DNA from 3 places in the Streptomyces sp. NPDC093544 genome. Region 2 is predicted to be linked to each of the others. Evidence: riboswitches for the same ligand, from Rfam matches in the RefSeq annotation. Region 2 holds a riboswitch; each other region holds the start of a gene.
What was found. A riboswitch is a leader RNA that binds a small molecule or an ion and turns the genes downstream of it on or off. The one in region 2 is predicted to bind cyclic di-AMP.
Positions count from the first base shown of each region.

Region 1: it holds a riboswitch for cyclic di-AMP, as region 2 does, so the genes downstream of both, AB0N66_RS34210 (transglycosylase family protein) here and AB0N66_RS33180 (LysM peptidoglycan-binding domain-containing protein) in region 2, are expected to answer to the same signal.
Region 3: it holds a riboswitch for cyclic di-AMP, as region 2 does, so the genes downstream of both, AB0N66_RS10805 (LysM peptidoglycan-binding domain-containing M23 family metallopeptidase) here and AB0N66_RS33180 (LysM peptidoglycan-binding domain-containing protein) in region 2, are expected to answer to the same signal.

Region 1 covers NZ_JBFBEA010000028.1:91,592-101,107, reverse strand. Annotated here, with positions in the region: gene AB0N66_RS34225 (globin domain-containing protein) at 1-455, opposite strand, end outside; gene AB0N66_RS34220 (cytochrome P450) at 657-1,949, shown strand; gene AB0N66_RS34215 (transglycosylase family protein) at 2,210-3,115, shown strand; cyclic di-AMP (ydaO/yuaA leader) riboswitch at 3,299-3,463, shown strand; gene AB0N66_RS34210 (transglycosylase family protein) at 3,468-4,178, shown strand; gene eno (phosphopyruvate hydratase) at 4,567-5,862, shown strand; gene AB0N66_RS34200 (septum formation initiator family protein) at 5,987-6,466, shown strand; gene AB0N66_RS34195 (DUF501 domain-containing protein) at 6,700-7,275, shown strand; gene AB0N66_RS34190 (Ppx/GppA phosphatase family protein) at 7,272-8,213, shown strand; gene AB0N66_RS34185 (NAD(P)/FAD-dependent oxidoreductase) at 8,653-9,516, shown strand, end outside.
Region 2 covers NZ_JBFBEA010000027.1:1,555-11,070, forward strand. Annotated here, with positions in the region: gene AB0N66_RS33165 (VWA-like domain-containing protein) at 1-599, opposite strand, end outside; gene AB0N66_RS33170 (AAA family ATPase) at 596-1,969, opposite strand; gene AB0N66_RS33175 (hypothetical protein) at 2,050-3,501, opposite strand; gene AB0N66_RS33180 (LysM peptidoglycan-binding domain-containing protein) at 3,677-4,432, opposite strand; cyclic di-AMP (ydaO/yuaA leader) riboswitch at 4,437-4,587, opposite strand; gene AB0N66_RS33185 (CocE/NonD family hydrolase) at 4,912-6,930, opposite strand; gene AB0N66_RS33190 (peptide MFS transporter) at 6,948-8,456, opposite strand; gene AB0N66_RS33195 (polyprenyl synthetase family protein) at 8,813-9,516, shown strand, end outside.
Region 3 covers NZ_JBFBEA010000006.1:172,186-181,701, reverse strand. Annotated here, with positions in the region: gene hpnH (adenosyl-hopene transferase HpnH) at 1-200, shown strand, start outside; gene ispG (flavodoxin-dependent (E)-4-hydroxy-3-methylbut-2-enyl-diphosphate synthase) at 205-1,362, shown strand; gene dxs (1-deoxy-D-xylulose-5-phosphate synthase) at 1,391-3,286, shown strand; gene AB0N66_RS10825 (aspartate aminotransferase family protein) at 3,283-4,752, shown strand; gene AB0N66_RS10820 (XRE family transcriptional regulator) at 4,869-5,519, shown strand; gene AB0N66_RS10815 (DUF6126 family protein) at 5,516-5,668, shown strand; gene AB0N66_RS10810 (tyrosine-protein phosphatase) at 5,700-6,497, opposite strand; cyclic di-AMP (ydaO/yuaA leader) riboswitch at 7,073-7,248, shown strand; gene AB0N66_RS10805 (LysM peptidoglycan-binding domain-containing M23 family metallopeptidase) at 7,253-8,203, shown strand; gene AB0N66_RS10800 (SGNH/GDSL hydrolase family protein) at 8,476-9,261, shown strand; gene AB0N66_RS10795 (TetR/AcrR family transcriptional regulator) at 9,485-9,516, opposite strand, start outside.

The DNA of each region.
Region 1 (9,516 bases), on a different contig from region 2:
CGGGTCACGACTTCGGCGTCCCACCAAGGCGGTTCACCCATCTGCTGCGACTCCCAGGCGCCCTGGAGCATGACGTTGGCGATCGCCCCGTACGCCTCGGCCCAGGCCTTCTCGACCTCCGCGTTCCACGCCGACCCCGCGACGAAGGTGAACGCGGCGATCAGACTCGCCCCCACGGCGGCGTAATGGTCCGGCTCCGCCAGATACTTCCGGTGATCCCGCCCCAACTCCCGCAGGTATCCCGGCAGTGCCGGATCCCCCAGCCGCTCCATCACATACGTCAGCGCCGCGAACAGCCGGTCCCGCTGCCGCTCCATGTCCTCCGGAAAGTCCAGCGGAAACAGCTCGCGTACGTCCGGATTGTGCCGGAACAGATGCGAGTAGAAGTACTTGACCGCGAACTCGGCCCGTCTCTCGACGACCGCGAAGCTGGATCTGAGTATTTCGGGGTCCACTTCGCGACTGTAGGGACTTGCCGAGCCGCGAAGTCAAACAGCAGGTGATTTCCGGACAGCCCGGGGTGAAGGGCGCGATGGTCGTCAGGGGCTCGTCGAGTACCCCTGGTAGCCGGCGGGCGCAGGGCCAACACCGGTTCAGCATCGGGCCGGCCACCGGCCGGACAAGGCATCCCGGCCTCACCCGGATACCGTCAAGGAGTGACCGAGCACCCCACTCCCGCAAGTCCTGCCCCCGAACTCTTCACCTGGGAGTTCGCCACCGACCCCTACCCTGCGTACGCCTGGCTCCGTGAGCATGCGCCCGTGCACAGGACCCGGCTGCCCAGCGGGGTGGAGGCCTGGCTGGTCACCCGTTATGCCGACGCCAAGCAGGCGCTCGCGGACGGACGGCTCAGCAAGAATCCGGTGCATCACGACGAACCCGCCCACGCGAAGGGGAAGACGGGCATCCCGGGTGAGCGCAAGGCCGAGTTGATGACGCATCTGCTGAACATCGACCCGCCGGACCACACCCGGCTGCGCCGGTTCGTCAGCAAGGCGTTCACGCCCCGCCGGGTGGCCGAGTTCGCGCCGCGTGTGCAGGAGCTCGCCGACCAGCTCATCGACCAGTTCGCGGAGAAGGGGTCCGCCGACCTGATCCACGAGTTCGCCTTCCCGCTCCCCATCTACGCCATCTGCGATCTCCTCGGCGTCCCCCGCGAGGACCAGGACGACTTCCGGGACTGGGCCGGGATGATGATCCGGCACGGCGGGGGGCCGAGGGGCGGTGTCGCTCGGTCCGTGAAGAAGATGCGCGGGTATCTGGCCGAGCTGATCCACCGCAAGCGCGAGGAACTGCCCGAGCACCCCGCCCCAGGCGAGGACCTCATCTCCGCCCTCATCCGCGCCTCGGACGACGGCGAACACCTCACGGAGAACGAGGTGGCAGCAATGGGGTTTATCCTTCTTTTTGCTGGTTTTGAGACCACGGTGAATTTGATTGGCAATGGCACGTACGCCCTCCTTACTCACCCCGAGCAGCGGCGGCGGCTACAGGAGTCACTTGCCGCCGGGGAGAGTGGACTGCTCGAAACCGGCGTCGAGGAACTCCTCCGATACGACGGCCCTGTCGAACTGGCCACTTGGCGGTACGCGACCGAGGCCGTCCGGCTCGGCGGGCAGGACATCGCACCCGGCGACCCCGTCCTCGTCGTACTGGCGGCTGCGGACCGTGACCCCGAACGCTTCGAGCAACCGGACACGCTCGACCTCTCCCGCCGTGACAACCAGCACCTCGGCTATGGGCACGGCATCCATTACTGCCTCGGTGCGCCCCTCGCTCGCCTGGAGGGCCAGACCGCGCTGGCCACGCTCCTCACCCGTCTCCCCGACCTCCAACTCGCGGGAGATTCCGCTGATTTGCGCTGGCGTGGTGGTCTCATTATGCGTGGATTGCGCACGCTTCCAGTGGAGTTCGCGGCTCCGGTCGAGTTGTCCACCGGGCGGTCTTGAGGCACTTCGGGTGTCGCGAAAAACTGACGATCCCTCAACAATGTGATCTTCACGTGATCTACGCTGCATCGACTTGTGACAAGCGTTCGAGGCCGGATACGTTCAATGACCAGCGCGGATCATCCGTCGCAGACGTCGTCTGACGTCGCCGTACGTCGCTGTAGTCACCTGCTGTCACATGAAAGGGCTTCCGCATGCTCTCCGGGAACGGCCGCCATCGTCGCCCCCGTCAGGCCCCGGCTCTCATTGTCGCGGCAGGAGTGACCGGATCGGCCATCGCGATCCCGTTGCTCGGTGCCACGAGTGCGAGCGCGGCCGACACCACCACTTGGGACCGCGTCGCGGAGTGCGAGACAGGGTCCTCCTGGAGCGACAACATCGGTGACGGGTACTACGGCGGGCTGCACGTGACCCAGTGGGACTGGGAGAACTACGGCGGCCTCGAATACGCCCCGAGCGCCGACCAGGCCAGCCGCTCGCAGCAGATAGCCGTCGCCGAGAAGATCCTCGACGGCCGAGGGCTCGTCGCCTGGCCCACCTGTGGACCCCTCTCCGGGCTCAGCAAGGACTCCGCCTCGGTGGAGGTCGACACGGGCGTGTCGGACGACCCGTCATCCGACGCCTCCGCCACGCCTGGTGCATCCGGTTCCGCCGACCCGTCCGAATCGTCCAGCCCCTCTCCGTCCGCTTCGCCTTCCTCGGGTGCGACCGAGAGCACCGGGGACTCGACCAAGTCCGACAGTTCGGACGAGGGTGCGAGTGCCGACGCGAGTACAGACGCGAGCACGGACTCAAGCGCGGCGAATGGTGACGAATCGGATAAGTCCACCCAGGGCGACGACTCTTCGAGTGCGTCCGAGGATGAGGCGAGCGGCGCCGGGCGTCACCGTGGCGACATCGCCGCCGAGGGCGCGACCGACGGCGGTACGGACGATGCCGCCTCCGGACGGCACGCCTCCCGTGGCTCCGACGAGGCTCGCGATGTCGTCGACGGCTCGTATGTCGTCCGCGTCGGCGACAGCCTCTCGCTCATCGCCGACGCCCTTGGCCTCGACGGCGGATGGACCCAGCTGTACGCCGAGAACAAGGAAACGGTCGGCGCCGACGCGGACCTCATCCTGCCCGGTCAGAGCCTCGCAGTTGGTGCCGAACCGGGCGAAAAGTAGCGGGAGTTCACGTCATGTTTCGCCATGTAATGTCCCGTTTGGCGAGAATGAGAGATGGATCTCAGACCCCCTGATCGCCTTTGATATTCCGCCGATCCCCTGCCTACGGTCGTGACCGCTCGCCATCGCGGGCCCCGACGGTTGCAACGCCGAATCCTGCCAGCGGCCGTACGGGAACAGTCGTCGCGTCAAGCGCCGTAGGCAGGAGCGGGGGACCCAAGGTAAGCGCCGCGCCCGGTAGTTGACCGGGAGTGGCTTGGGGTTAAGCCGTGCACCGAAAGGTGTGCGACCGGGCACTCACCCGCCCGAACCCGACAGCTCACCTCGTAGGCGTCGGTGAGGGGATCACTTCATGCTGCGTTCGTGCAAGGGCAAGCACCGTCGCCCGTCCAAGGTCACTCGTATCGCCACGCTCGCCGGAGTGACCGGCGTCGCCGTCGCCGCCCCGCTGATGGCGGCCGGCACCGCCTCCGCCGCCACCACTTCCGAGTGGGACACCGTCGCCCAGTGCGAGTCCGGTGGCAACTGGTCCATCAATACGGGCAACGGCTACTACGGCGGCCTGCAGTTCTCCGCCTCCACCTGGTCCGCGTACGGCGGCAGCTCGTACGCCTCCACTGCCGACCAGGCCTCCAAGTCCCAGCAGATTTCCGTCGCCGAGAAGGTTCTCGCCGCGCAGGGCAAGGGTGCCTGGCCGTCCTGCGGCACGGGCCTGTCGAACGCCGCGAACGACGCCGGCTCCAGCGACTCGTCCTCGTCCTCGGGCAATTCGCAGAGCACCACCCCCTCGCAGCAGAGCACGCCGAGCTCACAGACCGACGAGCAGCGTGCCTCGCGTTCCTCGGAGCGGGAGACCGCCGCGAAGGAGACCGTCGAGACCCCGACCGGTAAGACGGTCAAGAAGGGTGACGGCGAGTACAAGGTGAAGAAGGACGACACTCTCAGCGAGATCGCCGAGGCGAAGAACGTCAAGGGCGGCTGGCAGGAGCTGTTCAAGCTGAACAAGGACATCATCGACGACGCGGACTTCATCTTCCCGGGTCAGCAGCTGCACCTCAGCTGACGGCCGGGGTCGCCGGCCGACGGCGGTCGGCCGGCGGCTGATATTCGGTTCTCAGCTGAACCACAGCAGGCTCCTATACGTGGTCTCCATACTGAAGGCCTCGTGTGGGTCACCCCCGTCCCCCACGGGCTCCCCGCTCCGGTGCGTGTTCCCCCGTACGCACCGGGGCGGGGCTTTTTCATTTCCGGCTGAGATCCGGCTTCGCTCCCTCTCTTTACGGCCCCTCTTCACCCCCTCTCCTCTGTCTTTTTGTTCCGTTCTGGAACAATGCGTACGCTCAGTTCTGTACAAGAGGGGGTAGACCGGCTGGCCGATCCCTCGGAGCCGGTTAGGCTCATCCCGCGGGGCTGCCACAGTCCCGCGTACCCGCGTCACATTCCTGAAGGAGATGCTCGTGCCGTCCATCGACGTCGTCGTAGCCCGGGAAATCCTCGACTCGCGAGGGAACCCCACCGTCGAGGTCGAGGTCGGCCTCGATGACGGCAGCACCGGTCGTGCCGCCGTCCCGTCCGGCGCCTCCACCGGAGCCTTCGAGGCCATCGAGCTGCGCGACGGTGACCCCAACCGTTACGGCGGCAAGGGTGTCGAGAAGGCCGTCCTCGCCGTCATCGAGCAGATCGGCCCGGAGCTCGTCGGTTACGACGCCACCGAGCAGCGCCTGATCGACCAGGCGATGTTCGACCTGGACGCCACCGACAACAAGGGCTCGCTCGGCGCCAACGCCATCCTCGGCGTCTCGCTCGCCGTCGCGCACGCCGCCTCCGAGGCCAGCGACCTGCCCCTCTTCCGCTACCTGGGTGGCCCGAACGCGCACCTGCTGCCCGTTCCGATGATGAACATCCTCAACGGTGGGTCGCACGCCGACTCGAACGTGGACATCCAGGAGTTCATGATCGCCCCGATCGGCGCGGAGTCCTTCTCCGAGGCGCTGCGCTGGGGCGCCGAGGTCTACCACACCCTCAAGAAGGTGCTGAAGACCAAGGGCCTGTCCACCGGTCTCGGCGACGAGGGCGGCTTCGCCCCGAACCTGGAGTCCAACCGCGCCGCGCTCGACCTCATCCTTGAGGCCATCAAGCAGGCCGGTTACATCCCGGGCGAGCAGATCGGGCTCGCGCTCGACGTCGCCGCGTCCGAGTTCTACAAGGACGGCAAGTACGAGTTCGAGGGCAAGTCCCGCTCGGCCGCCGAGATGACCGAGTACTACGAGGAGCTCGTCGCCGCGTATCCGCTGGTCTCCATCGAGGACCCGTTGTACGAGGACGACTGGGCAGGCTGGAAGGTCATCACCGACAAGCTGGGCGACAAGGTCCAGATCGTCGGCGACGACCTCTTCGTCACCAACCCGGAGCGCCTGGCCCGCGGCATCGAGGAGGGCTCCGCGAACGCCCTGCTCGTCAAGGTCAACCAGATCGGCTCGCTGACCGAGACCCTGGACGCCGTCGAGATGGCGCAGCGCAACGGCTTCAAGTGCATGATGTCCCACCGCTCCGGCGAGACCGAGGACACCACCATCGCCGACCTCGCCGTCGCGGTGAACTGCGGCCAGATCAAGACCGGCGCCCCGGCCCGCTCGGACCGCGTCGCCAAGTACAACCAGCTGCTGCGCATCGAGGAGATCCTCGACGACGCGGCCGTGTACGCCGGCCGTAGCGCCTTCCCGCGGTTTCGCTCTGCGAACCATTAAGCACAGCAAGGGCTGAGCCTCGGCTTCGTAGGAAGCGTCGTACGTACGTCCCCGTACTCGGTCCCGTACCGTGTGCGGGGACGTACGCACGTGCAGGCAGGGACGTATCGGGGAGGCGGGAATCATGGCTGTGAAGGACCGGGACCGGTTCTCCACCTCGACCAGGCTGCGGCTGCTCGGCGAGCAGACGGCGGCCCGGGTCTACCGCTCCCAGACCAAGCGCCAGGCGCGCCGCTCGCGGCTCACCGGGCGGGCGGCGCTCCTCGCTCTTGTCCTGTGCTCGCTGGTCGTCGCCCTCGCGTATCCGATAAGGCAGTACGTGTCCCAGCGCGCCGAGGTCTCCGACCTGGTGCGGCAGCGGGAGCAGGCCCGCGCGCGGGTCGAGCAGTTGCGTGACCTCAAGGCGCGCTGGCAGGACGACGCGTACGCGGAGCAGCAGATCCGGGACCGGCTGCACTATGTGATGCCGGGGGAGACCGGCTACATCGTGATCGACCCGGACGCGGCGAAGCAGTCGCGCGTCGACCAGGGAGCGGCCGACCGTCCCTGGTACGCGAACGTCTGGGACGGCGTGGACAGGGCCGACGCCGCCGCCGACCGGTGAACGAACCGATCGACCAGTTCACCGGCGGACCGCCCGACCGATCGATTGACTGAATCGGCAGACCTACCGGGCCGACCGGCTGACTGAACCGGCAGACCGACCAGGCCGACCGGCTGACTGAACCGGCAGACCGACCAGGCCGATCGGCTGACTGAATCGGCAGACCGACCGATTGACCGGTTTGACTGACCGACCTTTTGACTGACTGATCAGAAAGACATGTGACTCACGGCATGGAAACGCCACCGCCGCCCACCCCGCGCACCGAGCCGACCGACGCGGACGTCGAGGCCTTCAAGCAGCAGCTGGGGCGACCGCCGCGCGGGTTGTGCGCGATCGCGCACCGCTGTCCCTGCGGTCAGCCGGACGTGGTGGAGACGGCGCCACGCCTTCCCGACGGGACGCCGTTCCCGACGACGTACTACCTCACCTGCCCGCGGGCCGCTTCCGCGATCGGCACGCTGGAGGCCAACGGGGTCATGAAGGAGATGACGGACCGGCTGGCGAGCGATCCCGAGCTGGCCGCCGCGTATCGCGCCGCTCATGAGGACTACATCGCCCGGCGTGACTCCATCGAGGTCCTGGAGGGCTTCCCCAGCGCGGGCGGCATGCCGGACCGGGTGAAGTGTCTCCATGTGCTGGTGGGCCACTCCCTGGCGGCGGGTCCCGGGGTGAACCCGCTGGGCGACGAGGCCATCGCGATGCTGCCGGAGTGGTGGCGCAAGGGGGCCTGCGTGGTCCCGTCACCCGAGACCACTCATCAGCCCGGCGCTCACCCCTCCCTCGCCGAAGAGGAGGCCGCCAAGTGACCCGTGTCGCCGCCATCGACTGCGGTACGAACTCGATCCGCCTGCTCGTCGCCGACGCGGACCCGGCGACGGGGGAACTCGTCGACCTGGACCGGCGTATGACGATCGTCCGGCTCGGCCAGGGCGTCGACCGGACCGGGCGGCTCGCCCCCGAGGCGCTGGAGCGCACCTTCGCCGCCTGCCGGGAGTACGCGGCGGCCATCAAGGAGCACGGCGCTCAGCGGGTGCGGTTCGTGGCGACCTCGGCCTCCCGTGACGCCGAGAACCGGGACGAGTTCGTGCGCGGGGTGCTCGACATCCTGGGTGTCGAGCCCGAGGTCATCACCGGTGACCGGGAGGCGGAGTTCTCCTTCACCGGCGCGACCAAGGAGCTGACCGGCCGGGACGGCCTCGCCAGGCCGTATCTGGTCGTGGACATCGGCGGCGGGTCCACGGAGTTCGTCGTGGGCGACGACCAGGTGCGTACGGCCCGGTCCGTCGACATCGGCTGTGTACGGATGACCGAGCGCCACCTCGTGCACGACGGCAAGGTCAGTGACCCGCCGACGCCCGCCGAGGTCGACGCGATCCGTGCCGACATCGAGGCGGCCCTGGATCTCGCCGAGCGGACCGTGCCGCTGCGCGAGGCGCGCACGCTGGTCGGGCTCGCGGGCTCGGTCACCACGGTCTCGGCGATCGCGCAGAACCTTCCCGCGTACGACTCGGCGGCGATCCACCACTCCCGGGTCTCCTACGACCGGGTCCGCGAGATCACCGAGACCCTGCTGATCTCGACGCACGCCGAACGCGCCGCGATCCCCTCGATGCATCCGGGCCGTGTCGACGTCATCGCCGCGGGCGCCCTCGTACTGCTCGCGATCATGGAGCGGGTCGGCGCGGCGGAGGTTGTGGTCAGTGAGCACGACATCCTGGACGGGATCGCGTGGTCGGTCGCGTAGTGCCTGCGTGGTCCGTTGGCCGCCTCTCCTGAGCCGGTCGGACAACGTATGAGCGCACTTCAGGGGTCTGGAAAACGCCTCGGCGACACGCCGCCGGAAAAGTTCGTGAAGTTCTTCACAAGGAAAAAGGCCGTGTTGGACGAGGATTTCGTTCCGATGGCCCTTCGGGGCGGCTCACCAGGCAGAGAAGGGTGCTCACCGGAGCGTTCGGGGCGTGTTTCGGGCGTGTGAAACGGGGGTCGCTCCGGCCCGTTCGCGGGACCCTCGCGGACGCGGAGTGGCAGCTCACGCGGTGTTGACAACGGTCCGAAGTGGACGCGGGTTCCCTCGTCGTGACATGACCTGGGTCACGTGGGCGGCGCAGTGTAGCAGAGGGTCCGCCCATGCTTGTGAAGGGGCTCACGAGCCACCCCCCTGGGGCAGGTGGATACTCGATGGCATGAGCACCACGGAGCGTCCCAGGATCCTCGTAGTAGGCGGTGGGTACGTAGGCCTGTACGCAGCTCGGCGCATTCTCAAGAAGATGCGCTACGGAGAGGCGACCGTCACGGTTGTCGACCCCCGGTCGTACATGACCTACCAGCCCTTCCTCCCCGAAGCCGCCGCCGGCAGCATCTCCCCTCGGCATGTCGTCGTCCCGTTGCGGCGCGTGCTTCCCAAGGCGGAGGTGCTCACCGGTCGGGTGACCACCATCGATCAGGACCGCAAGGTCGCGACGATCGCCCCCCTCGTGGGTGAGGCGTACGAGCTGCCTTTCGACTACCTCGTCATCGCGATGGGCGCGGTTTCGCGCACCTTCCCGATCCCCGGCCTCGCCGAGCAGGGCATCGGTATGAAGGGCATCGAGGAGGCCATCGGCCTGCGTAACCACGTCCTGGAGCAGCTCGACAAGGCTGACTCGACCACGGACGAGGAGGTCCGCCGCAAGGCGCTCACCTTCGTCTTCGTCGGCGGTGGCTTCGCGGGTGCGGAGACCATCGGCGAGGTCGAGGACATGGCCCGCGACGCGTCGAAGTACTACACCAGCGTGTCCCGTGAGGACATGCGCTTCGTCCTCGTCGACGCGGCGGACAAGATCCTTCCCGAGGTGGGCCCCAAGCTCGGCCTGTACGGCAAGGAGCACCTGGAGAGCCGCGGCGTGGAGATCTACCTCTCCACCTCCATGGACTCGTGCGTCGACGGTCACGTCGTGCTCAAGAACGGCCTCGAGGTCGACTCCAACACGATCGTCTGGACGGCCGGCGTCAAGCCGAACCCCGTCCTCTCCCGCTTCGGTCTGCCGCTCGGCCCGCGCGGTCACGTG
Region 2 (9,516 bases):
CGGAACCGGACCGCGTCCTGTTCCTGCGCGCTGAGGCCGTGCGCACCGTCAGGACCCAGCTCCCACTCCCGTTCCAGTCCGTCGGCGCCGCTGCCGCAGTCCAGCCAGGCCAGGTGTTGGGTGAGCGGCCCGAGGCGGAACTGGCGCAGGTAGTCCTCCATGAGCTGCCCCTCGGGCAACCTCAAGGACAGCGGCTGGAGGGCGTCTTCGGGCCGGATCAGCCCGTCGCCGTACACGTCGTCGTTGATCTCGCAGTCCGCGGCGATGTTCATCCGCAGCCGTTCCGCCGGTCCGGTCAGGCCGTGCTGCCGCGCGAACCGGTCACTGCGCCCGTGATGGTCGCGCAGCAGGTGAGACACCTCATGCACCCATACCGCGGCCAGTTCCTCCACCGGTGTCCGGTCCACGAACGCCGATGAGACATAGCACCGCCAGTACCGGTCGACAGCCATCGTCGGTACCCGCCGTGACGGCACGGTGTGCAGGGCGAACAGCGCCGTCGCCAAGTAGGGCCGGACCCGGGCTGCGTGCAGTCGGGCGGCGAAGAGCTTGTCGCGATCGAGTGCGCCGCCGAGTGTTGCCGCTGCGTCCGGGGTCATCGTCCCGCCTTCGCGGCGCCCGCCGCACGGGAAGCGGACTGTGCCGCCGCCCGGTCCGCACGCCGGGACAGGGACACCGCGCCGGCGAGCCGCTCGATCGATGCCGGAACGTCCCAGTCCTCCTGGCGCAGTGTGGCGAGTGTGGTCGCGGGGACGACCACCAGGTCAGGGGCTCCGGTCTCCAACGCCCGGACCAGTAGGGCCCAGGCCGCGTCCCAGCGGGACTTCTCCGGGCGTCGGCGGACCGCCGCCACCACACCGTCGAGTACCGCTTGGCGCAGATCCCCCCGTTCGGGCAGGGTCGCCCCCGCCGGGTCGGCGAGAAGGACCTCGGGGTCGGGGAGGTCCATCCGGTCCAGGCTTGCCAGCAGTTCGAGCCCCGGGCCGTCCCCGACGGTGCCTCGTACCAGTAGGGAAAGCACCTCCCGGGAGGAGCCGGCCGCGGTCGCGAAGGCGATCAGGCACAGGGTCATCTCCCAGCTTCGGGGTGACGGCCAGGCGCCGCCCCGGCGGGTTTCGTTGCTGGGCAGTCGGTGTACGAGGGTGGGGCGGGCGGCGAGGAGTTCGCACACCGCACGGCGGGCGAACTCAACGGCCCCCGACAGCTTCTCCGGGTCGAGCCGTGGCAGCGTCGCCCGTGGCCAGGTCCCGCCGAGTCCTCGTACGACGACCTCGTGGTCGTGGGTCCACTGAAGATGGACGAACCGGTTGGCCAGCGGCGGGCTCAGCTCCCAGCCGTCGGCCGCCGAGGAACGCGGATTGGCGGCGGCCACGATCCGTACCCCGGGCGGCAGTTGGAGCGAACCGATCCGCCGCTCCAGCACGAGGCGGAGCAGGGCGGCTTGGACGGCCGGCGGTGCGGTGGACAACTCGTCCAGGAACAGCAGCCCTCGGCCGGCCCGTACCAGGCGTACTGCCCAGTCCGGCGGGGCCATCGGGACACCTTGCTCCGCGGGGTCGTCTCCGATGATGGGCAGCCCCGAGAAGTCGGACGGCTCGTGCACGCTGGCGATGACCGTGGTCAGCGGAAGATCCAGGGCCGCCGCGAGCTGTGTCAGGGCCGCGGTCTTGCCGATCCCCGGCTCACCCCACAGGAGTACGGGCAGGTCGGCCGCGACCGCGAGCGTCAGGGCCTCCAGCTGGGTGTCGGGGCGCGGTTCGGTACCGGCGTCGCGCAACAGGGTCAGCAACTCGCCTGCTACGTCGAGTTGTGAGGCGGGGGGAGAGGTGGAGAGGGCGTCGATGGCAGCGGTTGGGGAGGTGGAGAGAGTGTCGATGGCAGCGGTTGGGGAGGTGGAGAGAGTGTCGACGGCAGCGGTCGGGGAGGCGGAGAGAGTGTCGGTGGGGGCGGACAGGATGCGTGTGGGCATGTTTGATCACCTTTGGGTTCGTGGTGCAGCGAGTTGGTGCGAGGGCCGGAGGCTCTCGAGGCAGCGGGAGGTCCCGCAGGTCAGTGGGCGATCGCGTGGTGCGAATGGGCGCGGCCGCCACGCGGACGGTGGCAATCCGGGTGGAAGTGGACGCGGCCGGGGCCGGGTTCGATCAGGCCCGCCCGGAACAGTCCGTACGTGATCCGCCGCCGCGCGGCGGCCTCGAGCTCGTCCCGTAGAGCGCCGCCGCGCAGCACCGCGTCGGGGCCCAACAAGCCTTCGACGACGGCCAGCGCACCGGTGATGTCGCCGTGGACCAGGCGTTCGCGGACGCCGACGAGACAGTCCGGACGACGGTGCGCCTCATCGATGGCTTGTAGGCAGGGAAGCGGAGTGCCGGTCAGCGCGACCAGCAGTTCCTCCCGGCGGATCTCGGCCGGGTCGTGGTCCAGCGCCGCCAGTACCCCGTCGACCAGGCCGATCCGGTGCTCGGCTCCCCGGCACTCCACGAGTCGGGGCTGACCTGCGGACCGGTCCGGAACGGGGGAGGAACCTCCCCGGAGACCGGTCGGCGAACGACCCGGTACCAGTGCCGAGGCGACCAGCGGATGCAGCCGGTCGGGCTCCAACGCACCGGTGCGGAGCAGTTCCAGGTCGGGCAGCACCCAGGTCGCAGCGTCGGGCAGGATCGGCAGTGCGGAGGCGCTACAGCTGCCCGCCATGGGCGCCGCGGCGATCCGCATGGCGGGCGGCCCGGGGCCGTCTCCGTCCGCGATCAAGTCCAAGGTCAGCCGACGCCGGTCACCGAACCGCACCGCGACGGCACCGGTACCGCTCGCCCGCCCCTCGGCGCGGAGCAAGATCTCGGCCTCGGCCGCCCACCGCTCGACGGCACACTGCCGCCCCCGCGGCACCATCTCCAGCGGACCGGGGTCCACAGAAGGGCCGGGCGGCCGATCGGCCCCGGCCCGGACCCGCAGCTCATCGGCCCTGCGCGCGTCCCACAGATGACGGTGCAGATCGAGGCGGAACCGCCGGTTGGGACGGGGATGCGGATGTCGGCACGCCCCGGACTCGAAGCGGGGGCCGGGGCCGCCCCACAGCGCGAGGCTGATCCGCTGACCGGCGTCCGCCCAGGCAGGCGGAGTCCGCACTACCAGGTACACCGGGTCCGGGTGTTCTCCCTCGCGCTCCGCGTCGTCGTACTCGTACTCGTACCGGGCCAGCGCGATGGTCAGACCCGGGCGCAGCAACCCGTCGGGCGCGACCCTCGGCAGGTGCCAGCGCAGCAGGTCAGGGGCGAGATGGCGGAGATCGGCCCGGATGCGGGCGGCGAGTTCGTGGCCGTGACTGCGCGCCACGGAACGCGGATTGAGATCGACATCGATGCCTGCGGCGGCACACGCCCCCGCCCAGTCCCCGGCACGACGGCGGGCGGTCGCGGTCTCGATCATGGAGGGTGGCACGGCGAACTCGCGCACGCGCAACCAGAAGGAAAGGCGGGAGTCCTCGTTCGCGGTCTGAGTGAGCATCAGCACTCACCTTGCGCGGACGGGACCCCCGATCTGCCAGCAGATTGAGTCATCATCGCGGCGAGCATAGCGTCCCGACCGCCATCCGGCAGCTGCATTTTGGCGGGTGCGTCTGCCCGGCCGCCCGCGTGCCCGCGGCAGACCCCACCCACAGCCGTACGTCTGAACTGCCCCGTCAGTAAGCCCCGTTGACGTTGTCGATCGAGCCGTACTTCGCGGCGGCGTAGTTGCAGGCCGCCGTGATGTTCGCGACCGGGTCGTAGGGGTCCATCGAGGTGCCGGCCACGTGGTAGGCGGCGAAGGTCGGGTCGATGACCTGGAGAAGGCCCTTGGAGGGGGTGCCGGCGGCGGCGTTGGAGTCCCAGTTGTTGATGGCGGCGGGGTTGCCCGCGGACTCGCGGATGATGTTGCGGTAGATGCCGTCGTAGGTGCCCGGGATCCCGGACTGGGCCATGACGGCCAGGGATTCCTTGATCCAGCCGTCGAGATCGTTGGAGTAGGTCGCGGGGGTCACCGTGGACTTCGAGGTCGAGGCGGTCGACTCCGCGGACTTCGTGGATGTTTGGGTGGTTTTCGTGCCCACGGTCAGGGTGGTGCCCGGGCGAAGCAGTGTCGGGTCGGAGCCGATGACCGCGGCGTTGGCCTTGTAGAGGGCCTGCCAGCTGTCGTCCGTGGTGTGTTCCCGTGCGATCTTGGACAGGGTGTCGCCCGCGACGACCTTGTACGTGACGAGCTTGACGTCGGGGACGGCGGCCGGAGCGGCCTTCGTAGCCGCGGTTGCCTGGGCCGGAACGCCGGCGGTGGTGGCGGCGTGGGCGCCGGTCGCGCTCACCAGGGGGAGTGCGAGCGCGACTCCGCCCGTTCCGGCGGCGACCATGCCACGGGTGAGGTGGCTGGTCCTGGGGCGGCGGTGCTTGCCTCGTACGGGCATGACGAATTCCTCTCCGGCGCCTGCGAGGTGAGCTGTCGGGTTCGGGCGGGAGCTGCCCGGCCGCGTGGTGGGTGCGGCTTCACCCCTAGCCGAGCCGGTGTCCGGATCGGCGGCTTACCTGGGTCCCCCGCTCCTGCCGTGAGCGCGTGGATGGGTGGGGTTCCGGGCGGCGGCAGGATTCGGCGTTCCGCCTGGATCGACGTGAACGTATGCGAGAGCACATGTCTGGAACAAGGCCCGATTTGACGCCGTAGATCGCTTTCGCCTGCACACACAACAGGGGGAATCGCCCGATTGTGTCCGGAATATGAAACTCAACTTACCTTTCGCGAATGGGCAATTGCGAGGCATCGCGAGGCGGGTCGAGACGTCGATCTTGTCCGGACGTGACCCATTTCACGCGACCAAGCATGAACAAAGCGGCACCGTAGGCAATCAGGGTGCAATACGGGCAGCATGCGGTGGTTGCCGGCCGCCGCTCACCCCGCCGTCCGCGGGATCCTCTTCTCCCACGTCCGGTGGAAAACCACCTCGTCACCGTCCCGGCAGATCACCTCGTTCGAGGTGATGAACTCATCGGCGTCGCAGGAGATTTTGGACGTGGTCGAGACGCGCGCGTCCCACGGCAGGTCCGGGCGGTGGAGGCGGATCGACCATGTCGAGCGGGTGCGGGCCGACAGCGGATCCGACTCGTTGATCGTGTACGTCTCCAGCACGTCCTCCGTGAATTCGAGGCCGTCCGGATAGACGCGGGTGCCGCCGTAGCGGGGGTCGACTTCGAGGCGCCACTCGCCCTTGGCCACGTCGCGCACGACGAGGCGTTCGGGGCGGGGTTCGTCCAGGGTCGCCGGTACGACCACTCCCAGGGGTTCGGACTCCTCCGGTTCCTCGAAGGCGATCGGGAACGCCGACTGCCTTGCCCGTACGGGGAGTTCGAGGGCGCTGCCCGCCGGGTCCAGGTTGAAGCCCGACTCCGAACCCGGCTGGGGCCAGATCCAGGGCCAGTACGCGGAGGAGACCGCGAGGCGGATCCGGTGACCGGGCGGGAATGCGTAACCGATGCCGTTCAGCTCGAAAACCACGTCCTCCGTAGAGCCCGGCTTCCAGGGAACCGCCTGGTCACGGCCATGGCGCGCCGACAGGTTCAGTACGCCTCGGGTGACGAGTGTGGAGGAGCCGTCGGGGGCCACATCGCAGAGTCGGGCGATCACCTGGCCGCGCTCCGCCTCCGACGTCAGCCGCAACCGCACCTTCGGACGGCCCAACACCCATGTTTCCTCCGGGACTTCGAACTCGAAGCACGCCGACCGCCCGTCCTCCTCCCGCTGGTCCGGCGGCAGATCCGCGTCGTTCCCGAAGGGGAAGAAGCGGCCCGCGTCGACGCCCGTGTGCTGCGGTGAGCGGACCAGTACCGGTGCGCCCCGGAGGCCGTACGAGACCGGTGTCACGGAGGGGGACGGCCAGGTCTCGTCACCCACCCAGCGGCCCGGCAACACGTCGTACACCGTTGCCGGAGGGTGCGCGTCCATGACGTACGAGCGCAGCAGCGGCTCCGACATCACTCCTGTGTTCCCGTCCACCACTCCGGTGTCCCCGTCGCGCAGCCAGTGGTCCCACCAGCGCAGGGTCTCCTGGAGGAAGCCGATCGCGGGTCCCGGCGGCAGGCCCCGGTCGGGGTACTGGTGCGACCAGGGGCCGATGAGGCCTCGTACGCGATCCGGTGGCAGGTTCTCGACCAGGCGCAACACCGTGTCCCGGTACGGGTCGTGCCAGCCGCCCACCGCCAGGACGGCGGCCTGGATCGCGCCGTAGTCCTCGCAGACGCTGCCGTGCTTCCAGTACGAGTCCCGGGTCTGGTGCGACAGCCAGGTGTGGAGGTACGGCTCCACCGCCTCAAGGCGCTTCACCCACAGGTCGTGCCACATCACCTCGCCGACGTGTACCGGGTCCGGCGGGCGGGCGACGAAGGCGAGCATCGTGGCCGCCCAGGCGTGCATGTCGACGGCGAGGACGGAACCACCCATGTAGTGCACGTCGTTGTCATAACGGTCGTCCGCCGAGCAGACGGTGACGACCGCCTTGAGCGGCTCGGGCGCGAGGGCCGCGATCTGGAGGGAGTTGAAGCCGCCCCAGGAGATGCCGAACATGCCGACCTTGCCCGAGCACCAGGGCTGGGAAGCCAGCCAGTTGACCACCTCCACCCCGTCGGCCAGTTCCGTCTGCGAGTACTCGTCCGTCGGCATGCCCTCCGAGTTGCCGTGGCCGCGGACGTCCACGCGGACGGAGGCGTAGCCGTGACCGGCGTACCAGGGATGGCGTTGCCAGTCGCGCGGCGCCGTCCAGTCCGTGAGGCGGTACGGGAGGTATTCGAGGAGCGCCGGTACGGGCTCGTCGGTCAGGGGGCGCCAGACGCGTGCGTACAGACGTGTGCCGTCCGGGAGGGGGATGAGGACGTCCTCGTGAGCGGACTCGTAGGGGAAGGACGTACGGATGCGCATGCGTGATCCCGGTGGTTTCAGTGGACGGGGTACATGGTGCGGCGCAGCCAGGGGGCGAGTGCCATCACGGCGAGGCCCGCGGCCACCGCGATCGCGCCGTTGACGCCGAAGTAGGCCGGTTTGGAGACGTCGTCGTAGAGCTTCACGGTCTGGGCCTGGATGCCGTTGGCGAGCGCGAGGGACAGGAACCAGAGGGACATCGTCTGGCTGGAGAAGGCGATGGGGGCGAGCTTGGTGGTGGCGGACATGCCGGACGTCTCCAGGAGGATGTCGCCGAGGCCGAGGAGCAGGTACGAGCCGACGATCCACCAGGCCGACATCAGGTAGTCGTCACTGCTGTGTCCGCTCGTCGGCAGCACGATCAGCAGGAAGGACAGGCCGCCGAGTACGACCCCGATCGCGATCTTGTTGGAGGCGTGCGGCTGGTTGCGGCCCATCCGGACCCACAGCGCGGCGACCACGGGCGCGAGGGCGACCTCGAAGGCGCCGAGCGCGGAGGCGTACCAGCCGGCCGGGAAGTCGTAACCGAGGATCCTGCTCTCGGCGTTCGACGCGGCGAGCAGCATCATCGTCGAGTACGCCTGGAAGAGGATGAAGTTGAAGACGGTCGAGGCGAGGAAGAGGACGACGTACGGGCGCAGGTGGCCGCGTTCGGCGTCCGTCACGCGCGGGCTCCTGAACATCACCGCGAAGTAGACGACCGGCGCGATCACCGAGATGAGGGTGAGCAGGTCGACGAAGCGGCCCATCGTCAGATAGCCGGCCACGGCGAGGACGGTCGCGAGTACGGCCGCCGCGAGGAGGCCGAGGCCGATCAGCAGGACCGTCCGGCGCATCGCGTCGGGGGCGAGGGCGAATTCCGCCGCGCGCTTGCGTCCGGCCAGGTGACGGCGGCCCATGACGTACTGGATCAGGCCGAACGTCATGCCGACCGCCGCCGCGGAGAAACCCCAGTGCCAGCCCCGGTGGTCGCCGAGCCAGGCGGTGACGAGCGGGCCCGCGAAGGCGCCGATGTTGATCGACATGTAGTAGAGGGCGAACCCGGCGTCACGGCGCTCGTCCTCGGTGCGGTAGAGCTTGCCGACCATGGTGGCGACGTTGGGCTTGAGCAGGCCGGTGCCCGCGCTGATCAGGCCGAGGCCGACCCAGGTCAGGGTGCCCGTCGGGACCGCCATGGAGTAGTGGCCGCAGGCGATCAGGATGCCGCCCCACAGGACCGCGCGGTACGAGCCGAGCATCCGGTCGGCGAGCCAGCCACCGGCGACCGAGACCAGGTAGACGAGCGTTCCGTACGCGGCCGACACCGAGGCGGCGGTGCCCGACGACATGCCCATGCCGCCGTGGGCGACGGTGTCCGCGAAGTAGAGGACGAGGATCGCCTGCATGCCGAGGAACGAGAAACGTTCCCAGACCTCCAGGCCGGAGAGGGTGAGCAGGCCCCTGGGCTGGCCGAAGAAGGCGTGGTCGTCACCGGGAGGCGGAGGCGGCTCACTGCCTGGCTCGGATTCGACGGTGCTGCGGGACACGGCGGCCGGTCTCCTTACGGGGCGCTGACGCGACAGAGGGAAGCCTGGCAAGTGGGCGGATATCGGCTCGTATCAATTGATCAAGAACATACCGCTCGTGATGTCGCACCGCCGGGCGTGCAGCCGCCTTCCGTTCGGGTGGAGGTTTCCTTCTCCTTGGGGCTGTGGACTGTCCGTCCCGCCCGGGGGAACTCGTGAGGGAAGTCGGCTATGGGGACGGTGGGCGCTCGTGGTGATCGAAACGTGACCGGATACGCTGACTTGAGTGATGGCAGCGACACATCGACAAACCGCGTCACCGACCGAATGATCGACCGAGTTCGCCATGTGATCGTCAGCAGACAGGAGAACCTCTCGTGACCGTCGTCGGGCCGTTCGGGCTGAGCGTGCGGGACCAGGCTCTCGAAGCCGATGTCCAGGCCGGATTGGCGGCTGTCGAGGAGGGTTTGCTCGAAGCCACCAAGAGCGAGGTTCCGTTCATCACGGAGGCCGCGCAGCACCTGGTGCGGGCCGGCGGCAAACGTTTCCGGCCACTGCTCGTGACGCTCGCCGCGCAGTTCGGGGACCCCTACGCGCCGGGTGTCGTGCCCTCGGCCGTGGTCGTCGAGCTGACGCATCTCGCCACGCTGTACCACGACGACGTGATGGACGAGGCGGACGTACGGCGCGGAGTGCCCAGCGCGAACACCCGCTGGGACAACTCGGTGGCCGTCCTCACCGGCGACTTCCTCTTCGCGCGCGCGTCTTACATCCTGGCCGACCTCGGTCCCGACGCCGTCCGGATCCAGGCCGAGGCGTTCGAACGGCTCGTCACCGGACAGATCCTGGAGACCGCGGGTCCGCGCGACGGCCGTGACCCGGTCGACCACTATCTCGATGTGCTCAGCGGCAAGACCGGTTCCCTGGTCGCGGTCGCCTGCCGGTTCGGCGCGATGATGTCCGGGGCCGACGAGACCGTCGTGGATGTGCTGACGCAGTACGGGGAGCGGCTGGGTGTCGCCTTCCAGCTCGCGGACGACGTACTGGACATCGCGTCCGACTCGCGCGAGTCGGGCAAGAC
Region 3 (9,516 bases), on a different contig from region 2:
TGAGCGACGGGTACGTACAGACGTACAAGCAACTCCTGGAGGAGACCGACTGGGACTCCTACGGCCGCGGCAAGGACGACCGGTGTGCCAACTGCATGGCGCACTGCGGCTACGAGCCGACGGCCGTCCTCGCCACCATGAGCTCCCTCAAGGAGTCCATCCGCGCCTCACGCGAGACCTTCATGGAAAGCCGCGTGTGACGTCATGACCGCCATTTCCTTGGGCCTCCCCGAGGTGCCGGTCCGACCGATCGCGGAGCGCCGTGTCTCGCGGCAGATCCAGGTCGGACCGGTGGCGGTCGGGGGCGGAGCGCCGGTGTCGGTGCAGTCGATGACGACGACGCGTACGTCGGACATCGGTGCCACCTTGCAGCAGATCGCGGAACTCACCGCGTCCGGCTGCCAGATCGTCCGCGTCGCCTGTCCCACACAGGACGACGCGGACGCCCTCGCGACCATCGCCAAGAAATCGCAGATCCCGGTGATCGCGGACATCCACTTCCAGCCGAAGTACGTGTTCGCGGCCATCGACGCCGGCTGCGCGGCGGTCCGCGTGAATCCGGGCAACATCAAGCAGTTCGATGACAAGGTGCGGGAGATCGCGCGGGCGGCCTCCGCCGCGGGAACTCCGATCCGGATCGGGGTCAACGCCGGGTCGCTCGACCAGCGGCTGCTGAAGAAGTACGGCAAGGCGACGCCCGAGGCGCTCGTCGAGTCGGCTCTGTGGGAGGCGTCGCTCTTCGAGGAGCACGGGTTCCGGGACATCAAGATCTCGGTGAAGCACAACGACCCCGTGGTCATGGTCAACGCGTACCGGCAGCTGGCGGCCCAGTGCGACTACCCGCTGCATCTCGGTGTGACGGAGGCGGGACCGGCGTTCCAGGGGACCATCAAGTCGGCTGTCGCCTTCGGGGCGTTGCTCAGCGAGGGCATCGGGGACACCATCCGGGTGTCCCTGAGCGCGCCGCCCGCCGAGGAGTGCAAGGTCGGCATGCAGATCCTGGAGTCGCTCGGGCTGCGGGAGCGGCGCCTGGAGATCGTCTCGTGCCCGTCCTGCGGGCGCGCCCAGGTCGACGTGTACAAGCTGGCCGACGAGGTCACGGCCGGCCTGGAGGGGATGGAGGTCCCGTTGCGCGTCGCGGTCATGGGCTGCGTCGTCAACGGCCCCGGTGAGGCGCGGGAGGCGGACCTGGGGGTCGCTTCCGGCAACGGCAAGGGGCAGATCTTCGTCAAGGGTGAGGTCGTCAAGACCGTGCCCGAGTCGAAGATCGTGGAGACCCTCATCGAAGAGGCGATGAAGATCGCCGAGCAGATGGAGAACGACGGCGTCGCGTCCGGCGAACCGGCCGTCACCGTGAGTTGATCAGCACGGACCGAGAGGGGGCCCGAGCGTGACGATTCTGGAGAGCATCCGGGGACCACGCGACCTGAAGGCGCTGTCCGAGGCGGAGGTCGGTGAACTGGCCGATGAGATCCGGGAGTTCCTGGTGCACGCGGTCGCGAGGACCGGCGGTCACCTCGGGCCCAATCTGGGGGTGGTGGAACTCTCCATCGCGCTCCACCGGGCCTTCGAGTCGCCCGTCGACCGCATCCTGTGGGACACCGGCCATCAGAGCTACGTACACAAGCTGCTGACGGGGCGTCAGGACTTCTCCAAGCTGCGCGGCAAGGGCGGCCTGTCCGGCTACCCGTCGCGTGAGGAGTCCGAGCACGACATCATCGAGAACAGTCACGCCTCCACGGTGCTCGGCTGGGCGGACGGGCTGGCCAAGGCCCGTCAGGTGCAGGGCGAGAAGAGGCACGTCGTCGCGGTCATCGGCGACGGCGCGCTCACCGGGGGCATGGCGTGGGAGGCGCTGAACAACATCGCCGCGGCGAAGGACCGGCCGCTGATCATCGTCGTCAACGACAACGAGCGCTCGTACTCGCCGACCATCGGCGGTCTCGCCAATCACCTGGCGACCCTGCGTACGACGGACAGCTACGAGCAGATCCTCGCCTGGGGCAAGGACGTACTCCAACGCACGCCTGTCATCGGGAACACCGTCTACGAGTCGCTGCACGGAGCGAAGAAGGGGTTCAAGGACGCCTTCGCGCCGCAGGGAATGTTCGAGGACCTGGGGCTCAAGTACGTCGGGCCGATCGACGGGCATGACGTGGGGGCCGTGGAGTCCGCGCTGCGACGTGCGAAACGTTTCCACGGTCCTGTGCTGATCCACTGTCTGACGGAGAAGGGGCGCGGATACGAGCCCGCGCTCGCGCACGAGGAGGACCACTTCCACACGGTCGGTGTGATGGACCCGCTCACCTGCGAGCCCCTCGCGCCCTCCAACGGACCTTCCTGGACCTCGGTGTTCGGCGACGAGATCGTCAGCATCGGGGCGGAGCGCGAGGACGTCGTGGCGATCACGGCGGCCATGCTGCATCCGGTGGGGCTCGGCAAGTTCGCCGAGAAGTTCCCCGACCGGGTGTGGGACGTCGGCATCGCCGAGCAGCACGCCGCGGTGTCCGCGGCCGGGCTCGCAACCGGCGGACTGCATCCCGTCGTCGCCGTCTACGCCACCTTCCTCAACCGCGCCTTCGACCAGCTCCTGATGGATGTGGCACTACACCGGTGCGGTGTCACCTTCGTCCTGGACCGGGCCGGAGTCACGGGCGTGGACGGTGCCTCGCACAACGGCATGTGGGACATGTCGATCCTCCAGGTCGTGCCGGGGCTCAGGATCGCCGCGCCGCGCGACGCCGACCAACTGCGGGCGCAGCTGCGGGAGGCGGTCGCCGTCGACGACGCGCCGACGCTGATCCGGTTCCCGAAGGAGTCGGTGGGGCCGGCCATCCCGGCCGTCGACCATGTCGGCGGGATGGATGTCCTGCACCGGGGGGACCGGCCGTCGGTGCTCCTGGTGGCCGTCGGCGTCATGGCGCCGGTCTGCCTCCAGACCGCCGAGCTGCTCGAAGCCCGCGGTATCGGGTGCACCGTCGTCGACCCGCGCTGGGTCAAGCCGGTCGATCCCTCGCTGCCCGGGCTTGCCGCCGAGCACCGCATGGTGGCCGTCGTCGAGGACAACAGCCGGGCGGCCGGGGTCGGCTCGGCGGTCGCGCTGGCATTCGGGGACGCTGAAGTCGACGTACCCGTACGGCGGTTCGGCATTCCGGAGCAGTTCCTCGCGCACGCCAAGCGTGCTGAGGTGCTGGCCGACATAGGTCTCACGCCGGTCGAGATCGCCGGGCGGATCAGCGCCGGTCTGGCAGTCAAGGACGAGCTGTCCAAGGAGAAACAGGAATGACCATCCCTTCAGCTTCAGGGAAGTCGTCTTCTGAGGAGACCTCCTCCTCCGGGAAGTCGTCTTCCCTGAAGTCCCCATCCGGGGCGCAGGAGTTCGACCTCGGTGCGCTGCTCGCCGAACGCGGAGCCGAGCGCTACGAGCTGCACGCCAAGTACCTGAACCACCAGCTCCCGCGCATGCTGCACACCATCGGCTTCGACAAGGTGTACGAGCGGGCCGAGGGCGCGCACTTCTGGGACGCGGACGGGGCGGACTACCTGGACATGCTCGCCGGGTTCGGGGTGATGGGCCTGGGCCGCCACCACCCCGTGGTCCGCCAGGCGCTGCACGACGTCCTCGACGCCTCGCTCGCCGACCTCACCCGCTTCGACTGCCAGCCGCTGCCCGGGCTGCTCGCGGAGCGGCTGCTCGTCCACAGTCCGCATCTGGACCGGGTGTTCTTCGGCAACAGCGGTACGGAAGCTGTCGAGACCGCGCTGAAGTTCGCCAGATACGCGACCGGGAAACCGCGGATCCTGTACTGCCCGCACGCCTTCCACGGGTTGACCACCGGGTCGCTGTCCGTGAACGGCGAGGACGGTTTCCGCGACGGCTTCGCGCCCCTGCTCCCCGACACGGCCGTCCCGCTCGGTGATCTCGACGCCCTGGCAGCGGAGTTGAAGAAGGGCGACGTTGCCGCGCTCATCGTCGAACCCATCCAGGGCAAGGGGGTTCACGAGACACCGCCCGGATATCTGCGCGCAGCCCAGGAGTTGCTGCACAAGCACAAGGCGCTGCTCATCGTCGACGAGGTGCAGACCGGGCTGGGGCGGACCGGGGACTTCTACGCCTATCAGCACGAGGAGGGTGTGGAGCCGGACCTGGTGTGTGTGGCCAAGGCGTTGTCGGGCGGCTATGTGCCGGTCGGCGCCACGCTGGGCAAGGACTGGATCTTCAAGAAGGTCTACTCGTCGATCGACCGGGTCCTGGTGCACTCGGCGAGCTTCGGGTCGAACGCGCAGGCCATGGCGGCGGGCCTTGCCGTGCTCTCGGTCATGGAGAACGAGCAGATCGTGGCCAACGCCCGTGCCACGGGGGAGCAGTTGAAGTCCCGGCTCGCGGCGCTCGTGGACAAGTACGAGCTGCTGAGTGACGTACGTGGCCGGGGGCTGATGATCGGCATCGAGTTCGGGCGGCCCAAGTCGCTGAAGCTGCGCAGCCGTTGGACGATGCTGCAAGCCGCACGCAAGGGGTTGTTCGCGCAGATGGTGGTCGTGCCGCTGCTACAGCGGCACCGCATCCTCACCCAGGTCTCCGGCGATCACCTGGAGGTGATCAAACTGATCCCGCCGTTGGTCATCGACGACCGGGACGTGGACCGCTTCGTGGATGCCTTCACTGCCGTGATGGACGACGCGCACGGCGGGGGCGGGCTGATGTGGGACTTCGGCAAGACCCTGGTGAAGCAGGCGGTGGCGAACCGCTGAGAGTGCGGGCAGTGGTGAACTGAACTGCTGGGAGTGCGGGCAATGCCGAACCGTCGGGTGTTTGCCTCTGAGGCAAGAAATTTGCCTCAGAGGTAAGGCTCGGGCTCAATGGAGGCATGAGCACCGCCGAGGGCATGGACCCTTCCCCTCCCCCGCAGGGGACCGCTGACGAGCTGCACGTCGTCGCACCCCAGCTGCGTGGGCTGCGCCGCCATGCCTCCCTGACCCTGGAGGCCGCGGCTCGTGCCGCCGGGCTGTCGCCCGCCCACCTCTCGCGCCTGGAGACCGGGCAGCGCCAGCCCTCGCTGCCGATGCTGCTCGCACTCGCGCGTATCTACGGTACGACGGTCTCCGAGCTGCTCGGCGAGACGGTCCCCGAGCGTGACGCCGTGGTGCGCGCCGGCGACATGGAGCCGACCGCGGCGGGCGGCTGGACCTACTGGCAGGCCGGCGGCTCGGGCCGCGGGATGCAGGCCCTGCGCGTGCACGTCCCGTACGGCTCGCAGGGCGACATCGTGCGTGTCCACCCCGGTGAGGAGTGGCTCCACGTCCTGAGGGGGCGACTGCGGCTGCGCCTCGGTGACAGCGCGCATGTGCTTGCCCCGGGGGACGGCGCGCACTTCGACTCGCTCACCCCGCACCGCATCGCCGCCGCCGACCGGGACGGCGCCGAGCTCCTCTTCGTACACACCCTGCTGCAGAGCCCCACCACCGCGCTGTGCCTCGGCCCGGTGACGGAGCACGCGACCCCAGGAGAGACGCCATGATCGAACCCACCGGATCCGGCCCGCGCCGCGACATGGACGACAAGCTCCCCCGCGCGCTATGGGTGCGGCTGATCATCTACGTCGCCGTCGGCCACCTCTTCGCGGGCTTCGTCTACCTGCTGTTCACGCTGGGCGCGCAGAACCAGTAGGCGCACGTCAGCCGGGACCGGGAGACCTGCGTCAGTCGAGGAGCCGCTCGCGCAGCCGGTCCCGCAGCTCAGGGGTGATCCCCAGCCCCTGCTCCAGGTAGGCGTCGACGCTGCCCCAGGTCTCCTCGATCGTCTCGAAGGCCGCGGTCAGGTACTCGGCGCGCGCGTCGAACAGCGGGCTGAGCAGCTCCATGACCTCCGACGAGTAGGCCGATGCGGAGGAACTGCTGCGGTGGACCTTGTAGCGACGGTGCGTCGCGTTCGACTCCAGGTAGTCGGCCACGATGGCCTCGCGCTCGACGCCGAGGGCGAGGAGTGTCACGGCTATGGAGAGGCCGGCGCGGTCCTTGCCCGCGGCGCAGTGCATCAGCGCGGGCACGCTGTCCTCGGCCAGCGAGCGCAGCACCTGGGAATGCTCGGCGGTGCGCTCCTTGATGATGGCGCGGTAGGACCTGATCATCCGGTTCGCCGCCTTGCCGTCCGCGAGGAGCGCGCGCAGCTGCTCAAGATCGCCGTCGCGGACCATCTTCCAGAACTCGGATCCGTCAGCCGGGTCGGTCAGCGGGAGATTCACGTTCCGCACGCCCGGCAGCTCGACGTCCGGACCCTCCAGCTTCTGGTCCGCCGCGTTGCGGAAGTCGAAGATCGTGTGCAGGCCGAGGGAGGTGAGGAACGCCGAGTCGTCCTCCGTGGCGTGCGCGAGATGTCCGCTGCGGAACAGCACCCCGTACTTCACCCGGCGGCCGTCCACGGTGGGCAGGCCGCCCACGTCCCGGAAGTTGCGCACAGCGGTCAGCTCGGGTTCGGTCGACGGGACCTGCTGTGTCACGGGGGCTCCTCCCAGTCAGCCGTCGGCGCTGCTCGGCGTCGCCCGCCGACGGACGTTGCGCTCTCGACGATACGACATGGGTTCCTGGGGCAATAAGTTGTCCACAGGCGGTGTCTTCCCAGGTGCGGAGCTGTGCCTCCGGGGCGCCGGGCGCGCGATGATATTGGTAGCCGGTCGCGCCTGATCACATCTGCGATGACTTCAACGGCCGCGAGGAGTATCCCGTCGAGGGCCGGACGAGGGCCGGACAGGGGTCTCGATGTGACAGTTATCCGACCGTGTCGCATATAGCTGTTCTGTCCGAATTAACTGCTTCATTCCAACTGGCCCTGGAATAAGGCATCCTGGGCCGACGTGCGTGAGCAGCGTCATATTCGTGACGATGTGTTGCGACGTCTTTTTGTCAACCCGCCGGAATTCCCTGGTGATTTGACAGGCCCGAGAGGTGTTTTGTCCACAGAGGGTGACGGTAATTCCGAAAATGGATCAAGGGCGGGGCCTGCACAGAAAACCCACATGGTTGTCGACGCGGTCTCATTTCGCTTACCTTCGCCCTCAATCCGGACGGACGCCCAATCCTGCCGCCGCCCGGAATCCGCACACTCACCCGTATGTGGCAGGAGCGGGGGACCCACAGGTTCCACGCCTGTTCCGGTCTCCGGAACGGCTAGGGGTATAGCCGCGCTGCCGCGCGGCCGGGCATCTCCAGCCCGCACCCGACAGCTCACCTCGCAGGCGCCGGAGAGGAATTCGTCATGCCCGCGAAGGGTAAGCACCGCCGTCCCAAGTCCCAGCGTTTCACGCGCTCGATCGCCGTGGCCGGAACGGGTGGCGCCGCGCTCGCGCTGCCGCTCATAGGGGCCACCGGGGCCCATGCCGCGACCTCGGCTTCCACGGTTTCCTCGGCTTCGGAAAAGGCTGCCACGGCTGCCACGACGGCTTCTGGGAAGGCCGCCACTTCCGCTCCCGCCGCGGCTGAGAAGATCGCGACGAAGACTGCAACGAAGACCTACTCGGTAAAGGCCGGAGACTCCCTCTCGAAGATCGCCGACGACCAGAGCGTCAGCGGCGGCTGGAAGAAGCTGTACTCGGACAACCGCAAGGCCGTCGGCGAGGACCCCGCTCTGATCCACCCGGGTCTGAAGCTGTCGATCGGCAAGAAGGCCACCACGTCGAGCGACACGGCCAAGTCGTCCAGCGAGGCGTCGAAGTCGTCGAAGGCATCCGAGTCGTCCGTCAAGACGGCGGCCGAGCCCACGGCCAAGGCCGACGACACCGCGGACTCCAGCAGCAGTTCCGGCTACACGTTGCCGGTCGAGGGCGCCACCATCGGCACCGGCTACAAGGTCGCCGGCAGCATGTGGTCCAGCGGCTACCACACGGGCGTGGACTTCGTGGTCCCGACCGGCACCACCGTCAAGTCCGTCGCCGCGGGCACCGTCGTCTCGGCGGGCTGGGGCGGCGCGTACGGCAACCAGGTCGTCATCCAGCACGCCGACGGCCAGTACTCGCAGTACGCCCACCTCTCCTCCCTCTCCGTCTCGGCGGGCCAGACCGTGACCGAGGGGCAGCAGATCGGCCTCTCCGGGGCGACCGGCAACGTCACCGGACCGCACCTGCACTTCGAGATCCGCACCACGCCGGACTACGGCTCGGACGTGGACCCGGTCGCGTACCTGCGCTCGCACGGTGTCACCGTCGGCTGACGCCTCTCCCTTGCCACTGAAGGCCGGACCCCACGATCCCCGGGGTCCGGCCTTCAGCGTTTCGTGATCAGCGTGCCGCGTTCTCGCGCAGGGAGTTCCAGACCTGGCGGCTGTTCAACTACCCCCGCGGGGCCCTTATTCCGAGCTTGACCCAGACTTTATGAGTGGCTTATCTCACCCTCCGTCAACCCCTTCTTACGGTCGCGTAGCTCACACTCGAAGGTGAATCATGGGCCGATGTGGCAGACGATTCGAAGAGTGGCAACAGATCAGTGATCGGGTCGTACGTAGCGGTGGGGGACAGCTTCACCGAAGGCGTCGGCGACCCCGGGCCTGACGGGGCCTTTGTCGGTTGGGCGGACCGGTTCGCGGTACTGCTCGCCGACCGGCGGCCCGAGGGCGACTTCACCTACACCAACCTCGCCGTCCGCGGGAAACTGCTCGACCAGATCATCGAACACCAGCTCTCGCGGGCGAAGGAGCTCGCGCCGGACCTGGTCTCCTTCTGCGCGGGCGGCAACGACATCATCCGGCCCGGCGTCGACCCCGACGAAGTCGCGGAGCGCTTCGAGCGCGCGATCGCCGACATCACCTCCGCCGTCGGCACCGTCCTGGTGACGACCGGCTTCGACACCCGTGGCGTGCCCGTGCTGAAACACATGCGCGGCAAGATCGCCACGTACAACGGGCATCTACGGGCCATCGCCGACCGGTACGGCTGCCCCGTCCTGGACCTGTGGTCCCTGAAGACGATTCAGGACCGCCGCGCCTGGGACGGCGACCGCCTCCACCTGTCACCCGAGGGCCACACCCGCGTCGCGCTCCGGGCCGGCCAGGTCCTCGGCCTCGAAGTACCGGCCGACCCGGACCAGCCGTGGCCGCCGCTCCCGCCGCGCGGCACGCTCGAGGTCCGGCGCGACAACATCCACTGGGCGCGCGAGTACCTGGTCCCGTGGATCGGGCGGCGGTTGCGTGGCGAGTCCTCCGGGGACCATGTGGCGGCCAAGGGGACGCTCTCGCCGGACGACATCAGGACATGGATCGACGCGGTGGCCTGAGCCGGGCTGTGATGCCGGGCTGCACAGCAGCGTGGCGCAGGACGGGCGAGGGGTGGTGCGCGGCGTTGGAACTTCGACGCCGCGCACCACCCCTCGTCGTCTTCCAGGAGAGCCAGCGGGCGTACGAGCTTCCTGAGGCGTACGAGCTTTGCCAGACGTACGAGGTGGAGCGGGCCGTGGCACCGGCGGTGGTTCGGAGTGTCCGACGGAAGAGGTACGCCTCTCAGCGCACCGTCGCCGTCAAGGCCTCCCGCT